2 regions of the Stutzerimonas sp. C6.4V genome follow, and region 2 is predicted to be linked to the other one. Evidence: riboswitches for the same ligand, from Rfam matches in the RefSeq annotation. Region 2 holds a riboswitch; the other holds the start of a gene.
What was found. Region 2 has a riboswitch for cobalamin ahead of AC4LFW_RS00045 (energy-coupling factor ABC transporter permease). Riboswitches for the same ligand answer to the same signal wherever they lie in the genome.

Region 1 (5,139 bases), 900 kb from region 2:
GCTTGCCTGCGGCGTGGTGAGCATGAATCGCCTCGCCCATCGCGCGGTTGCGGCCAAGGGCGCGCGAATGCAACTCCGGATAACCACCCGGCAGGTACAGGCTGTCCACAGCAGGCAATTTCGAGAATCGCAGGGGCGAGAAGAACAGCAGTTCGGCACCGAGCGCCTGGAGCAGATCGAGATTGGCCTGATAGACGAACGCGAACGCTGCATCCCGCGCCACTCCGATGCGCACGCCCTTGAGCAGCGGCTCGATGGTTCCGGCTTCCGGCGCTGGAAAACTCACCGATGACGGCAGGTCGCAATCGGCACTCGCTGCCAGCGCGTCGGCTGCCGCATCGAGCTTCGCGTCCAGGTCAGCCAGCTCCTGCGCCTGCACCAGCCCCAGATGCCGGCTAGGCAAACCGACCGCCTCGCTGCGTGGCAGTGCACCAAACCAGGTGGTATGTGCAGGCAGGCATGCACGAAGGACCTCACCGTGGCGATTGCTGCCGACGCGATTGGCCAGCACGCCGGCGAAGGGAAGATCGGGCTGGTAGCTGGCCAGGCCATGAGCGAGGGCGCCGAAGGTCTGCGCCATGGCTGAGCCATCGATTACCGCCAGTACGGGAATACCGAAATGTCGCGCCAGATCGGCCGCCGATGGCGTGCCATCGAACAGCCCCATGACGCCTTCGATGAGGATGAGGTCGGCCTCGCCCGCCGCTTCCCACAGCAGCCGACGGCTTTCATCTGCGCCCACCATCCACAGGTCGAGCTGGTAGACCGGATGACCGCTGGCACGGGCCAGCACCATGGGGTCGAGAAAATCCGGGCCGCACTTGAAGACGCGCACTCGCCTGCCCTGGCGCCTGTGCAAGCGAGCCAGGCCGGCGGTTACTGTGGTCTTGCCCTGTCCGGATGCCGGTGCTGCGATCAGTAGTGCCGGGCAGTGGCGCGATTCGCTCATGACGCCCCCCTGGTTCCAGCGCAGGCGAGTTCGGGCGCCTGCAACGCAGCGGTACTGCGAGAATGCCGCGTCACCCACATTCTCTTATCTGTGCTGCACGCCCAGCCCATGACCCAAGCTGCCTGATTCCTCGAAGATGCCGGGAACTTCTGCATCAGAACTCGATTCCTTTTTGAGCCTTCACACCAGCCTTGAACGCATGCTTGACCATACCCATTTCGGTCACGGTATCGGCCGCCTCCACCAAGCGCGACGGTGCACCGCGACCGGTGACCACCACATGCTGGAGCAGCGGGCGCGACTCGATATCGGCGAGAACGGGCTCGAGGTCCAGGTAGCCGTATTTGAGTGCAATGTTCAGCTCGTCCAGCACCACCAGCCCGATCTCGGGGTCAGCCAGCAGCTGAGCGGCAACCGCCCACGCCTCCCTGGCCTTGGCCATGTCGCGCTGGCGGTCCTGGGTTTCCCAGGTGAAGCCCTCGCCCATTACGTGATAGCGGACCTCCTCGGGAAAGCGGCGAAAAAAGCTCTCCTCACCAGTACTGGCCGCACCCTTGATGAACTGTACGACGCCGACCCTGATGCCATGACCAAGAGCGCGGGCGACCATGCCGAAGGCAGAACTGCTCTTGCCCTTGCCGTTACCAGTGTGTACCAGCAGCAGCCCGTACTCCTGCTGCGCTTCGGCGATCTTCTCGTCGACCACTGTCTTCTTGCGCTGCATGCGTGCCTTGTGGCGATCATCGCGCTCGCTGGAATCGCTCATGCGCAATCCCCTTGGACGCTCCAGGCGCCCGGCCTGACGACCCGTACCGCGGCGGTAACTCCTGCGCTGCCGATGGTCGTGTCGTATGTGCCGTAACCGTCCTTGTAGGCGCCGCCGGCCATGGACAGGCCGGGTACGGGGCGAAGCAGGCCGGGCAACGACAGCGTCTGGCAGCGCTCGATGCTCTCTCGGTCGAGAACCGTTGTGGCCGTCAGCGTAGCGGTCTGCTGACCGACAGGCTTCGCTGGGACGGTTTCAGGGTCGAGGTCGAGGAGGCGCTCTGCGCCATGGGTCATGGAAAGCGGCGCGAGGCCAAGCAGCGTGCAAACTGCAGAAGCATGGAAGGTCTTGCAGATCAAGTTCAGGTCTCCGTCGTGCCCGCCGCACGACATCAGTCGATGAGGCAGACGGAGAATGCGAAGGGAGCGCAGGTGCAAGCAGCCGCACCCCGATCAGCGCCCGCCGCACTGCCGTGGAATGCGACAGGCCGGTCTCCGGGCTTGCGAGCGGATGCCATGCACCCCGGAACCGCGGCCTTCCCATGCCTGTGGCACAGTGGCTGTGAGCGGTGTCCTGTCTCGCCTACCGTTGCGGGGGCAGCGCCGGAATCTTCATCGAATGAACCGGCTTCCCTGTTTCACCCACTGGCTTTACGCCAGGGGCACCTGAAGCAGCGCGGAGGTTAGTCCAAGGCCCTTCCCAGCGCAACCGGAAGCAGCTCCAGCCTGCACCTGGCCAGCCCTGGATGCGCTTAGGGCCGAGGAGATGAGATGTTTACCGGAACGCCCGGCGCTGATCGGCTTCGAATGCAACAATGCCAACCTGTCACTCACCATACAGACGAGAAGTCACTTGCCCATGACCAGCATCGTGCAGATCTCCGACACCCATTTCGGTACCGAGCAGGCGGCCGTGTTACAAGCCATGGAAGACCATGTACTCGAGCACGGCGCGGATCTGCTGATTTTTTCCGGCGACATCACGCAGCGCGCGCGCGCCGGGCAATTCGCCGACGCCCAGGCATTCGTCCAGCGTCTGCATGGTCATGGAATTCCAGAGGCGCTGGTGATTCCCGGCAACCACGACATCCCGCTGTACAACCTCTTTGCACGTTTCCTGATGCCCTACCGCAACTATCGGCGCCATTTTGGCAATGATCTTGAGCCGACCTTCGAAAATGAAAACGTGCTGGTGATTGGCCTCAACACCACTCACCCGCGCCGACACAAGGACGGGCTGATCACTGACGAGCAGGTTCAAGCCGTCTCGCGACGCCTCAAACAGAGCGACCCGCAAAAGGTGCGCATCGTGGTGGCGCATCAACCATTTGGCGCAATGGTGTTGAGCGATCTGAGCAACCTGCAGCACAACGCTGATGCAGCCTTGCACCGCTGGGCTGACGAAGGACTGGATCTGGTGATGGGTGGCCACATCCATCTGCCCTACGTACTGCCGCTGTCCAAGCAATACACCGAACTGTCGCGGGAGATCTGGATGGTTCAGGCAGGAACCACGCTGTCATCACGGGTGCGTGGCACCTCACCGAACTCCTTCAATCGCCTCAAGCTGCACCCTGGCGCCGACAAGAAGGTCTGTGTCGAGCGCTGGGATCTGCTGGACAATCAGTTCGTGCTTGGTTCGCACTTCAATCTGCATTGGTGAACGCAGCAGGTTGCCCAACCGCCGAGCTTCAACCTGCCGCGACCCCAGGCGAGATCAGCCAAGCATGCCGGCCACCGCGAGTCCGGTGAGATAGACACCGACAAACCCCAGGTTGAACGCGACAAACAGGTACAGGCTGTATTTCAGGTAGCTGCCAAATGTCAGCCCCGGCACCTTGCTCATGGCCACGATGCCGGCCGCCGAGCCGATTACCAGCAGCGAACCGCCGACACCCACCGCGTAGGTCAGCACCATCCATTCGGCGATGCCCATCTGCAGGCCGGACTTGAGCAACGCAGCGGTCAACGGCACGTTATCGATGGCCGCCGAGAGCAGGCCCATCAGGTAGTTGGCGAAAACTGCCGGGACCTGGTCGTAGATGCGCACCAGACCGTCGAGCACATGAATCTCCTTGAGCATCCCGACCAGCAAGAGGATGCCGAGGAAGAACAGCAAGGTCTCGAACTCGACCTGACGCACATACTCCAGGATCGGATCGGTCTCGATGTCGTCGCTGAAGAAGCGCGCCACCAGGAACATGATCGACAGGCCCGTCAGAAAGGTCAGCACCGGCGGGATCTGGAAAAAGAAATTGCCGGCGATGGTGCTCAGAATGGTGCCCAGGAAGATCAGCGCGATGGCGATGTCGACCCGACGCACGTCGGTGCGGTGACTCTCCACTACTACCTGCCCGCTCATGCCCAGCGAGAGCATCGCCGCCAGCAGCATGACCGCGAGGAAGGCCGGGAGCGCCAACAGCAACAACTGCAGGATCTTGACCTTGCCCGCCAGAAAGATCATCAGCGTGGTGACGTCACCGGTAATCAGCGCAACGCCACCGGAGTTCACTGCAAAAACCACCAGCGCGGCGTATTTGATGGTCTTCTCGGCACTGAGCTTGAGCGAGAGGATCAGCGTGATCGATACCAGCGTCGCGGTGATGTTGTCAGCCAGCGACGAGAACACGAAACAAAAGGTGGCGGTCAGGAACAGCAGGGCCCGCTCGCTGATTCGCCTGGGCAGGACCAGGTAGATCAGGTTTTCGATCAGACCTTTCTTGTTCAGGTACGCGACGAAGGTCATCGCGGCGACGAGGAAGATCCACAGCCCGGCGATCTCCGCGATGTTTTCGTTGAGGCTGTCCAGCACCCGTTCGCGCTCGGCGCCCTCTGGGCTGAACACGAACAGCAGCATCCAGGCCAGGGTGCCGAAAAACAGCGTCACCTTGGCTTTGTTGACGTGGGTTATTTCTTCGAGAACAACACCGAGCAGAGCGGCCACGGCGAGGCCGATCAGCACTAGCTGAAGTATTTCAGGCATGGGACACCAGATGCATAAGGGGAACGGTTTGTGCGCGGTCTGCGCACCCGAGGAAGTTGGGGCGCCGATCATATCCAAAGTGCGACAATCCGACACCTGACTAATGTCAAACCCAGGATTATTTCGAAATATTCTGCCGCGCGGCAGGCGCTCTGGAGCTAGTGGCGGGGCACGAAACCGGCAGGTTTGCTGGACAACCAATCGACAAAGGTGCGCAGGCGCGGGTCGTTCATCAGGGCGTCTCGGTTGTTAAACGTGAGCGCCAGGTCCTTTTCGCTGAAAAGGCGATGGATCTGGTTATGGCAGGGCCGGCAAACCCAGAGCGTGGCGGTAATGCGCTCTTCTCGTGCGAAACGCTTGCGCACGTAGGTCTTGCCGTGAAGTGCTTTGGGAATCAGGTGATGACGCGTCAGCGGGGCGCTGCGCTGGCAGAGCTCGCAAC
Region 2 (5,139 bases):
TCATCTGCACCCTCCACGACGACGGCGTGCCGGACCTCGCCAAGTCGCTCGGCAATACCCGATCGGCGGCGGCGCTGGAGCATTGGCGCGAGCATCTGGAAGGCAGCGTGGTGGTGATCGGCAACGCGCCGACCGCGCTCTTCTATCTCCTGGAAATGCTCGATGCCGGCGCACCGAAGCCGGCGCTCATCATCGGCATGCCGGTCGGTTTCATCGGCGCGGCGGAATCCAAGGACGCATTGGCAGCCGACAGCCGCGGCGTGCCCTACGTAGTGGTGCGCGGCCGGCGCGGCGGAAGTGCGATGGCGGTGGCGGCGGTCAACGCCCTTGCCACGGAGGTGGAATGATGGAAGGCAAAGGACGGCTGATCGGGCTGGGCGTAGGGCCCGGCGATCCTGAACTCATCACGCTGAAAGCCCTGCGCCTGCTGCAGAGCGCGGAAGTGGTCGGTTATTTCGTGGCCAAGGCAAAAGCCAGCAAGGGCCAGGGCGGCAACGCCTTCGGCATCATCGAGCAGCACTTGACGGAACATCAGCAGCGCATGCCGCTGGTCTATCCGGTCACCACCGAGAAGCTCGCGCCGCCGCTCTCCTACGAGGATGTCATCGCCGACTTCTACGACACCTGCGCGGTGCAGATTGCCGCCGAGCTCGACGCCGGGCGCGACGTGGCGGTGATCTGCGAGGGCGATCCGTTCTTCTACGGCTCCTACATGTACCTGCACGACCGCCTGGCGGCGGACTATCCGGTCGAGGTCGTGCCCGGCGTCTGCTCCATGCTCGGCTGCACCTCGGTGCTCGGCACGCCGCTGGTCTATCGCAACCAGAGCCTGTCGGTGCTGTCCGGCGTGCTGCCGGAAGCGGAACTCAAGCAAAGGCTGCGCGATGCCGAGGCGGCTGTGATCATGAAGCTCGGGCGAAACTTCGAAAAGGTGCGTCGCGTGCTTCAGGAGCTGGGACTCGAGAAACGCGCGCACTACGTCGAACGCGCCACCATGGCCAACCAGAAGATCGTTCCGCTGGATGAGGTCGAGCCGATGTCGTCGCCTTATTTCTCGATGATCCTCGTTCCCGGCGAGAAATGGCGCGGCTAGAAGCCGTATCCATCCAACCGTCTCCCTGACTTAACGGATACCTATGCCCGCCGCTACCGCCCCCGCCATCGTCGTACTTGGCGCCTCCGCCATCGATACCGCCAGACGGTTACAGCGCCTCTACCCTGAAGGGCGCATTCACGGCTTGCGCGGGCGTGCTGATGAAGCCGACACACTGTACGAAAACTTCGGCGAGCACTTGCGCTCGCTGTACCAAGCCAACACACCGATCATCGCGCTATGCGCGGCGGGCATCGTGATTCGCAGTCTTGCACCAGTTCTTGGCGACAAGGACAACGAGCCTCCGGTGCTGGTCATCGGCGAAGACGGCAGCGCCGTGGTGCCGCTACTCGGCGGCCTGGCAGGCGTCAACCGGATGGCACGGGAGATCGCCGCTGTGCTGGAGGTCAGCCCCGCGATCACCACCAGCGGCGAGCTGCGCTTCGGCGCCTGCCTGCTCTCCCCGCCTCCCGGTTACGTGCTGGGGGATCTGGAACTGGGCAAGCATTTCGTCAGCGACCTGCTGGCCGGTGCGCCGGTGCGGATCGAAGGTCCGGCGCCCTGGCTGGACGAACTCAAGCTGCCGCTCGACCCGAATGCGACGCACCGGGTTTCGGTCAGCCCGCTGAAGCAGGAGGGCGACTCCACGCTGAGCATCCACCCCCGCCAAGTCGCGATTCACGTCGAACGCGGCGGCCCGGAGCTGCCTGCCGAGGTGCAGCAGCTGATCGACGAGTCCGGCTTTTCCCCGCTCAGCCTGGCCTGCCTGATCGCGCCGCCTGAGCTGATGACGGACGTCGCGCTGCAACAAGTCGCCAGCCAGCTGGCCCTGCCGATCCGCTATTGCGACAACGCAGACCAGCTGCCACCACAGCACAGCCGCAGCGAGCGGGTGCGCCTGTTATTGGCAGCGCAACCAATCGACATCGCTCGGATCGGCCAACCACGTGGCACCCTGACGGTGATCGGCCTCGGCCCGGGCGCCCCTGAGTTCATGGTGCCTGCGGCGCGCCAGGCGCTGGACGAGGCGCAGGATCTGCTCGGCTACGAGACCTACATCAGGATGGCCGGCCCGCTGAAGCCAGGCCAGGTCAGCCACAGCAGCGACAACCGCGAGGAGCTGCAACGGGCCGCCCACGCCTTCCAGCTGGCCGCCAGCGGCCGCCGGGTGGTGGTGATCTCATCCGGTGACCCCGGCGTGTTCGCCATGGCTGCGGCCGTTCTTGAAGCGCTGCACGCCTCCAGCGATCCGCGCTGGCATGCGGTCGATCTGCAAATCCTGCCAGGCGTCTCGGCAGCCCTGGCCACCGCCGCAAGAGCTGGCGCGCCGCTGGGTCACGACTTCTGCATGCTCTCGCTCTCGGACAACCTCAAGCCCTGGGCGCTGATCGAGAAACGCCTTGAGCACGCGGCAGCCGCCGATCTGGTCATGGCCTTCTACAACCCCATCTCCAGGGCGCGGCCCTGGCAGCTCGGGCGGGCTCTGGAGATACTTCGCCATTACCGCACACCGGAAACACTGGTTGTGCTTGGCCGCGACATCGGGCGACCCGCCGAAGCCCTGACCGTCACCACGCTGGGCGAGCTCACACCCGAACAGGTGGACATGCGCACCCTCGTCATTATCGGCTCGTCGCAGACCTGCCGGTTCGCCAAGCCGGACAGAAGCGACTGGGTCTACACGCCCAGAAGCTACCCCGCCGATTGAACGCAAAACCTCGTTTTAGACGTGCCGAATGCAGCTAAACCCATTACCCTAGCGGCGCTCGATGGTTCTGCCCCAAAGGCAGAGGAAAGAGGGAAGCAGGTACGCCCACGGGCCATTCCTGCGCTGCCCCCGCAACTGTGAACGGCGAGTTCACCTGCAATGAAGTCACTGGCCTGACCGGCTGGGAAGACGCAGGTGCACATTGACCCGTGAGCCAGGAGACCTGCCATCAGCGTGCCGATCCCGGCGCCTTTCAACCCGCATCCCTCGGAGGGAGAACGATGCACATCGAACCTGGCGTACTCAACGCCGCGAAAATCCTGTTTGCCAATGCTGCTGCTGTTTCCACACTGGCCGTGTTCCTGCCCAAGCTGATGTGGCGCCCGGACATCTGGATCAAGACCCTGCTCGCCGCGCTGTTCTTCTCCATCTTCATGGAGGTCTTCCACATGCCAGTCGGCGCCTCGGAGCTGCACTTCGTGGGGGCGTCGGCGGTGTATGTGATCTTCGGCTTCGTGCCGACCCTGTTCGGCTTCGCCATCGGTCTGCTGCTGCAAGGGCTGCTGTTCGAGCCGACCGACCTGGTGCATCTGGCGGTCAATTCGCTGTCGCTGATCCTGCCGCTGATCGCCGCCCATGGCCTGCTCGGCCGGCATTTCTTCGCCGAAGGCGGGCGCGTGATTCGCTGGGCCGAAGTGGTCAAGTTCGACGCCGCCTTCTACGGCGGCGTGGTGCTGATGGTGGGCTTCTGGCTGTCGCTGGGTAACGAGCCCACACCGCTGCAGAATTGGGCGATGTTCGCCGTGTCCTACCTGCCGCTGGTACTGCTCGAGCCGCTGTTCACCTGCGTGGTCGTGCGCACGCTCAAGCGCTACGCGGACAAGCCGCTGATCAGCCGCTTCACCACGGTTAAAAACCTCGCCACCGCCTGATTCAAAACTGCCCGGCGCTGACGATCAAAGCTCGTCAGCGCTGCGGCGACGCAACAAATAGCTGTCCATGATCCAGCCATGCCGCTCGCGCAGTTCGGCGCGGGTCTGGCGGATCTGCTCTGCCACCTCCCCGATTCTTCCCGCGATCAGCACTTCATCCGGGGTGCCGACGTATGCGCCCCAGTAGATATCCATGGGCTGATCGGCGAAACGCATCCAGGTGTCCTGCGCATCGAGCATCACCAGCACGCTGTCCAGCCCGGCGGGGAAACCCTCGGCCAGGCGCCGCGCGGGGGTGACCTGAAACGCCTGGCCGATGCTGTTGAAGCAGACCTTATGCCGGGCCGCCAGCGCCTGCAGGCTGGTGATGCCGGGAATCACTTCATAGCTGATCGGCTCCGGGCTGGCCTGCACGATGTCCTCGACGATTCGCAGCGTGCTGTCGTACAGGGCGGGATCGCCCCAGACCAAGAAGCCGCCCACCTCACCCGCGGCCAGCTCGTGGTGAATCATCTGCTCGAACACCCGCTGCTTGTCCTGATTGAGGTCGACGACGCTGGCCCGGTAGTCGGCGACACCCCGAGCGCGCTCGGGGCACTCGGCTTCGACGAAGCGATACCCCGGCTTTTCGATGAAGCGCTCGCAAATGTGCTTGCGCAGATGGATGAGCGAATCCTTGGAGGCGCCCTTGTCCATCAGGAAAAACACGTCGACGCGGTTCAGCGCCTTGATCGCCTGCACCGTCATGAAATCGGGGTCGCCCGCGCCTATGCCGATGATCAATAGGGTCTTCATGGGTTTGGCTCCATTGCGCTTGTTTTAGTCCAGAGTCGCGAGTGTATCGATGTGCCGATACTCCGCGCCCAGTTGTTCAGCCAGCTGACGTGCGCGACCCAGGCGGATCGGCGCGCTTTCGATGTCCACCAGCACGGCCGGGCAGAGACTGAGTTCCAGCGCTATCGACTCACGCAGACGGCCATCGGTGAGGATCAGCAGTCGGTGCTCCTCGGCGGGTTTGTGCCGCTTGCGGCGGCGCTGCCAGTCGGCCGCCTGCTGCAGTGCATCCAGCAGCGGCGTGCCGCCGCCAGCCCCAAGCTCGGCCAACCATTGCTGCTGTGCCGTCGCGACCTTGCGCCCCGGCCACACCCAATCGGCATGCATTCCGTTGGCCTGCAACAGCGCCAGACGCACACGTTGCCGCCGGGCCTGTTCGAACAGCTCACCGAGCAGCCCCTTGGCCTTGCTCAGCGCGCCATGGCGGCGGGTCGAGCCCGAGGCATCGACGATGACCAGCCACAGTTCGCTTGCCCGCCGGCTGCGCGGCCTCAGGACGAGCTCATCCCGGCGCTGCGGCCGGCCATTGAGCAGGAAGGTAGCCGCCCAGTCGACCCGCCCAGATGCGCCGC

Region 1: linked by a shared signal. The riboswitch ahead of AC4LFW_RS04415 (hypothetical protein) and the one ahead of AC4LFW_RS00045 (energy-coupling factor ABC transporter permease) in region 2 are both predicted to bind cobalamin.

What each region holds. Positions count from the first base shown of each region.
Region 1 covers NZ_JBZUBM010000001.1:911,590-916,728, reverse strand. The annotation lists gene AC4LFW_RS04425 (cobyrinic acid a,c-diamide synthase CobB) at 1-949, opposite strand, end outside; gene cobO (cob(I)yrinic acid a,c-diamide adenosyltransferase) at 1,104-1,715, opposite strand; gene AC4LFW_RS04415 (hypothetical protein) at 1,712-2,074, opposite strand; cobalamin riboswitch at 2,184-2,399, opposite strand; gene AC4LFW_RS04410 (metallophosphoesterase family protein) at 2,574-3,377, shown strand; gene nhaD (sodium:proton antiporter NhaD) at 3,432-4,697, opposite strand; gene AC4LFW_RS04400 (hypothetical protein) at 4,856-5,139, opposite strand, start outside.
Region 2 covers NZ_JBZUBM010000001.1:9,941-15,079, reverse strand. The annotation lists gene AC4LFW_RS00060 (precorrin-8X methylmutase) at 1-347, shown strand, start outside; gene AC4LFW_RS00055 (precorrin-2 C(20)-methyltransferase) at 344-1,093, shown strand; gene cobJ (precorrin-3B C(17)-methyltransferase) at 1,137-2,801, shown strand; cobalamin riboswitch at 2,848-3,046, shown strand; gene AC4LFW_RS00045 (energy-coupling factor ABC transporter permease) at 3,083-3,733, shown strand; gene cobF (precorrin-6A synthase (deacetylating)) at 3,758-4,528, opposite strand; gene AC4LFW_RS00035 (vWA domain-containing protein) at 4,553-5,139, opposite strand, start outside.